One region of the Ruminococcus sporogenes genome, then DNA from elsewhere that is predicted to be linked to it. Evidence: predicted binding sites of a transcription regulator. Region 1 holds the regulator's gene; the other holds the start of a gene.
The links. The regulator Rex, encoded in region 1, represses fermentation and respiration genes when NADH is low (regulators of the CRP and FNR family bind a similar motif). The targets are predictions, from matches to a motif close to ATTGTTAANNNNTTAACAAT.
Positions count from the first base shown of each region.

Region 1 (3,156 bases):
TCCATGCGGCGCGAAGCTGCCGATAATAGGTCTTATTGCCGGAGCGCTTTTCAATAATGCCGGCTGGGTTTCAGCTTCCGCATATTTTATCGGAGTCGGCGCCATTATAGTTTCAGGTATAATGCTCAAGAAAACCAAATTGTTTTCCGGTGATCCGGCGCCCTTTGTAATGGAGCTGCCGGCATATCATCTGCCTACAGTAGGCAACGTTCTGCGCTCAATGTGGGAAAGAGGCTGGTCGTTTATAAAGAAAGCAGGTACCATAATTCTTTTGTCGTCAATTATTCTTTGGTTTCTTCAGGCGTTTGGCTGGGAAAACGGTTTTGGAATGGTCGACGATCTGGATAATTCTGTCCTTGCAAAAATCGGAAACGCGTTTGCGTGGATATTCGCTCCGCTTGGCTGGGGCGACTGGAAATCCGCCGTCGCGACTGTTACCGGACTTATTGCAAAGGAAAACGTTGTTGCAACGTTCGGACAACTATTTCACTTTGCAGGGGAGGAGCTTTCTGAAAACGGAGACGAGATATGGCCGGAGGTCGCCGCTGCGTTTACACGGCTTTCAGCATATTCTTTCCTTGTTTTCAATCTTCTGTGCGCGCCGTGCTTTGCGGCAATGGGAGCTATCAAGCGTGAAATGAACAATGCGAAATGGACCTTGTTTGCAATAGGCTATCAGTGCGTTTTTGCATATGCGGTTTCGCTTATAATTTATCAGGTAGGCTCGGTATTTACAGGAAATGTAAATGTTATCGGTCTTATCGCGGCGCTGATTCTGATTGCGTTTATTGTTTATATGCTTGTAAGGCCGTATAATGAAAGCAGTGCGCTTAAAACAAAAGTCAGGGTAAAAGCGTAAGCCGGTAAAATTTCTTTTAGAGCTGCGGGCGATCTTCCTGACGGAGAGAAAGGCGGAATAAAAGCGATGATGGATTATCTGATTTCAAATATCGGAACAATAGTGGTATTTCTTATAATTGCAGCTGTTGTGACGCTTATTGTAATAAAGCTCAGAAAAGACAAGGCGGGCGGTAAATCCTCATGCGGCTGCAACTGCGGCTGCTGTCCGAATTCTTCTTTATGCCGCAGCGGTCAGAAAAACAAAGAACTTAACAAATAATAATCAAATAAAAAAATCAGGCTTTTTAAAGCCTGATTTTTTTATTCTTCTCTATCGGAATTAGAGTGAAGCCCGTAAGCTAACGTCATAAGGCTGTCGGCCAGATGTACGTTTTCAACAATTATACTGTCGTTATGGTCCATTTTAAGATCGTAATGACTGAAATTCCAGAAGCCCTTTATTCCCAGCGTTACCAGCCTGTTTGCTATTTCCTGTGCTGAGGATTTAGGAATACACAGTACTGCGCATACAGGGTTATTATCCTTGCAGAATTTTTCAATAACGTCTGTGTGGGAAACTTTAATTCCGGAAATTATCTGTCCGGTTTTTTCAGGATTACTGTCAAAAATCCCTATAAGCCTGAAGCCCCGCTTAGTAAAATCAATGTGAGAGGCGATAGCTCTGCCAAGATTTCCTGCGCCTATAAGTATTGTCCTGTTGCCGGCGTTGATTCCGAGTATTTCTCCGATGGCTTTATGCAGTTCTTTTACATTGTAGCCGTATCCCTGCTGACCGAAGCCTCCGAAGCAGTTTAGATCCTGTCTTATCTGCGACGCCGTAAGTCCCATTTTTTCAGAAAGCTCACGGCTTGATATTCTTGTAAAGCCTTGGTTTTCAAGCTCGCCTAAAAACCGGTAATACCTTGGCAGACGCTTTATTACCGGAGCTGAAATTAAGGGTTTTGACATGAAATCCGATCCTTCCTAAAATATATTAAACCATCTGAGAAAGTCTGCTGTTGATTTCCTCCAAAAACGTTCTTGAATCTACCTTTTTCTTATTTTCAAGCTTTGAAAGCATATAGAGATCGCCGGTCATAACGCCGTCCTCAATCGTTTGTATGGTTGCTCTTTCAAGATTATCCGCAAATTCAGTAAGTTCGCTGCTGCCGTCAAGCTCGCCTCTTTTTCTTAAAGCGCCGCTCCATGCAAAAATAGTAGCGACCGAGTTAGTCGACGTTTCCTCGCCCTTGAGATATTTATAATAGTGACGCTGGACTGTTCCGTGCGCCGCTTCGTATTCATAAACTCCGTCAGGTGAAACAAGAACGGAGGTCATCATTGCGAGACTTCCGAAAGCTGTTGAAACCATATCCGACATAACGTCTCCGTCATAGTTTTTGCATGCCCAGATATAGCCGCCGTTTGAACGAATAACTCTTGCAACGGCGTCGTCTATGAGAGTATAGAAATATTCAATTCCTGCTGCTTCGAATTTTTCCTTATATTCGGCGTCAAAGATTTCCTGAAATATATCCTTGAATCTGTGGTCATATTTTTTTGAAATAGTATCCTTGGTTGCAAACCATACGTCCTGCTTTGTATCAAGGGCGTAATTAAAGCATGATTTTGCAAAGCCTGCGATACTTTTATCAATATTGTGCAAACCCTGGATTATTCCGTCGCCGTCGAATTCATGGATAAGCTGTCTGGTTTCGTTTCCGTCCTTGTCGGTGTAGACAAGTTCCGCCTTACCGCCGCCGCTGACCTGCATTTCAGTATTCTTATATACGTCTCCGTAGGCGTGACGAGCGATTGTTATAGGATTTGTCCATGACGGAATATACGGCGTAATTCCTTTGACAAGAATAGGAGTTCTGAAAACGGTGCCGTCCAGTATAGCCCTTATGGTTCCGTTAGGGGATTTCCACATTTCTGTAAGATTGTATTCGGGCATTCTGGCTGCATTCGGAGTGATCGTTGCGCATTTTACAGCTACTCCGTATTTTTTTGTGGCCTCGGCGCTGTCGAAGGTAACTCTGTCCTTTGTTTTTTCTCTGTATTCGAGACCGAGGTCGTAATACTCTGTGTTTAGGTCGATATAGGGCTCAAGAAGAATCTCCTTTATCCATTTCCAGAGTATTCTTGTCATTTCGTCGCCGTCCATTTCGACCAGCGGTGTTTTCATCTGAATTTTTGCCATTGGTTTCCTCCCGTTAATTATAATTCGTCTATTTTGTGACCGTTGCTTTCTGCAGCGTCCGAAATTATATTGTAAACATCAGCCGAAACGATAATAAGCTCATAGCTGTCGCT
Region 1 is NZ_BAAHOA010000001.1:97,198-100,353, forward strand. Features, by position in the region: gene feoB (ferrous iron transport protein B) at 1-859, shown strand, start outside; gene ACYQ0N_RS00510 (FeoB-associated Cys-rich membrane protein) at 926-1,120, shown strand; gene ACYQ0N_RS00515 (redox-sensing transcriptional repressor Rex) at 1,162-1,809, opposite strand; gene ACYQ0N_RS00520 (NADP-dependent isocitrate dehydrogenase) at 1,835-3,043, opposite strand; gene ACYQ0N_RS00525 (DUF6630 family protein) at 3,061-3,156, opposite strand, start outside.

Region 2 (3,156 bases), 180 kb from region 1:
TATATGGATGCATTAATGTCCATATCTACTGATCCTGAGTCTCTTAAAGAAATGCTCTCTGAAAAAGAGCTTAACGAGCTTATGGTAAAATATTTTACGATTGTTTTCGAGAATATTGACGACGTAGAGCTTGACAAAAGCATTGAATGCGAAGTAAACGGAGTTGAAACTACATATAATAAGCTTGAAGCAAATATTGATCAGGGAACCGTTTTCAGTATTGTCAAGGACGTTTTGAAAGAGGCTAAAAAGGATAAAACTCTTATTAAGCTAGTTGAAAAGTTCGGTTTAACTGAAGACGATTATACAGCGGCTGTCGATAGTCTGCTTTCGCAAATCGGAACAGTTAGCGTCAGCGGCGGAGATACTGTTTTAAAAATGTACGTTTACGTTGATTCCAACGGAAAAATCTGCGGACGTGAATTTGTTGTTCCTGATGAAGAAAATATCGATATCGGTTATATGACTGCAAAGGACGGTTCTGACAGTTCTTTTGACATTAAGCTTTTAGCAAATGACGAAGGTTTTCAGATCGTCGGAAATTGTGAAGAAAAATCCGGTAAGGAAAGCGGCAGCGCTAAGGTTATGTTTGCGGGATCGGGCGATAATATTGAATTTGCGATTAATTACAGCGATTTAGAAACTATTAATGAAGATAAAGGATATTTAAAGGGAGACGTTTCAGTTGACCTGACATCGTTAAACGGTCCGGTTATTACTGTAAACCTTGACTCGGACGGAAAGAGCCAAACAATTAAATCAGACATCACTGTCGACGGCAAAAATTACGGAACATTGTCGCTGACCTCTAAGGAAGAGCTTACCGTGGATATTCCGGAATTTGATTCTTCTCAGCAGGTTTATCAGTATTCAGAGGATGGCGCACAGCTTGAGCAGTATATATCAAATGCAGATCTTGAAACCTTTATTAATAATATAGGCTCTGCCTTTGGAGTTGACGGTTTGGGAGCGTTAATGAGTGCGGCTATGTCTGATCAGAGCGGAGATGTTACAGGCGGATATACCGGAAGCGGCATAACAGACGGATCTGCCGGAGACATTACCTCAGGCTCAACGACCGGCGTCAGCGGAGATGTTACTTATGATTTTTCAAAGCTTGATATAAAGGTAAACGGACAGAGCGTCAAGCTTCCTGCCAAAATTGACGGACTTATAGATCAGGTTACAATTGATAAGGAAAAGGTTGAAGCCGGATATCTTGAAAGCTTTTATAATGATGATTATTCATTTGGATTAACTGTTGCTAATGAATCTGATACGGACGCGGCTCCGAAGGACTGCCTGATTTCAGGTATTGATGTTTCCGAGGGCTCGCCGGTTTCGGTTACAATCGACGGTTTTGCTGTCGGAGGCAACGTTGCGGATTTGGCGAATAAATACGGCGTAAAGCTACAGGATGCTAATAACGGATACTTCACCATTTATGATATATCATCTGAATGGAACGAAATGGTAGTTTATTATTACGATGGAAAAATTTATGAAATAAATATAGAGTTTATGGAGTTTTAACTTTTAAAAATTAAACTGAAACGGTTGGATATAATTTCCAGCCGTTTTTGTTTATTTAAAACAACAATATTATTAAAACCCGTTGACATGAAAAATTCTATATGATATAATATGATTGTTAATAAATTAACAATACGGATCTAATATAAAAACGGAGGTTTAAGATAATGAATATTTTTGTTTGCGTCGGAAGCTCGTGTCATCTGAGAGGATCCGCAAAAATAGTAGAACTTATAAAAGATGCGGTAAAGGAAAATAACCTTGAGGATAAAATAAAGCTTTCCGGAGCTTTTTGTTTGGGAAAATGTACAGAAGGGGTATCAATTAAAATTGACGATGAGATTATATGCGGCGTATCTCCGGACAATTTTGACGATATATTTAAAAAGCATGTTCTCGATAAGATATAAACGCCTGAAATACATATTGAAATGGAGCAGATTAAAATGATGGATTATTTGCAGCTTAAAAAGTTGAATTGTAAAAATTGCTATAAATGTATACGTCATTGTCCGGTTAAATCAATAAAATTTTCGGGAAATCAGGCGAATATAATAAATGATGAATGTATTCTCTGTGGAACATGCTTCGTAGTCTGTCCTCAGAACGCCAAGCAGATAAGAAACGACGTGTCAAGAGTCAGAGAGGCTATGTCGGGGGGAAAAAGAGTAGTTGCAAGCATAGCTCCGGCGTTTGCCGCAAATTATGAGGGAGTTACAATAGCCTCAATGCAGGACGCTTTGAAAAGACTGGGTTTTTATTTTGCGGAGGAAACGGCAGTCGGCGCGCAGCTTGTTACGTCTGAATATGAAAAATTAATACAGGAAGGCGGCCATAGCGTTATTATTTCTTCATGCTGCAATACTGTTAACACTCTTATACAGAAGTATTACCCCGGAGCGGTAAAATATCTGGCTGACGTTTTGTCGCCTATGCAGGCTCACTGTCAGAAGCTAAAGGACGAATATCCCGACTGTTATACCGTTTTTATAGGACCATGTATTTCTAAAAAAGAGGAAGCGGATAAATATAAGGGATTGGTCGATACTGTTCTGACCTTTGAGGAACTGACTGAATGGCTTAATGAAGAAGGAATCGAATTCAGACCGATGGAGGATACGGTCGAAAAGGGGCTGACAAGGCTTTACCCGACAAGCGGAGGAATACTTCGTACAATGTCGAGGAACAGTGAAAGATATAGTTATTTATCGGTTGACGGCACAGATAACTGTATTGCGGCTATCAAAGATGTAATTGACGGAAAAATAAGCGATTGCTTTATAGAGATGTCCGCATGTGCCGGAAGCTGCATAGGGGGACCGGCAATGGATAAGGAACACAGACAGCCTGTGACTGATTTTGTTGCTGTTGACAAATATGCCGGGAAAGAAAGGTTTAAAACACCTGAGGTTGACAGTGCGAAGCTTAAAAAGGAGTTCAAGGGAGAAATTCTGCACAGGGCAATGCCGAGCAGCAGGATTATTGAGGAAATTTTGCATAAAATGGGAAAAACCTCTCCTGATCAGGAGCTCAACTGCGGAAGCTGCGGATATGATACATGCCGTGAAAAAGCTATTGCGGTATATCAGAATAAGGCTGATTTTACTATGTGCCTGCCGTTTT
Region 2 is NZ_BAAHOA010000001.1:276,605-279,760, forward strand. Features, by position in the region: gene ACYQ0N_RS01460 (AsmA family protein) at 1-1,533, shown strand, start outside; gene ACYQ0N_RS01465 (NAD(P)H-dependent oxidoreductase subunit E) at 1,701-1,943, shown strand; gene ACYQ0N_RS01470 ([Fe-Fe] hydrogenase large subunit C-terminal domain-containing protein) at 1,983-3,156, shown strand, end outside.
Region 2: a site for Rex is predicted at 1,648-1,667, ahead of ACYQ0N_RS01465 (NAD(P)H-dependent oxidoreductase subunit E). Genes of this name have one in related genera too.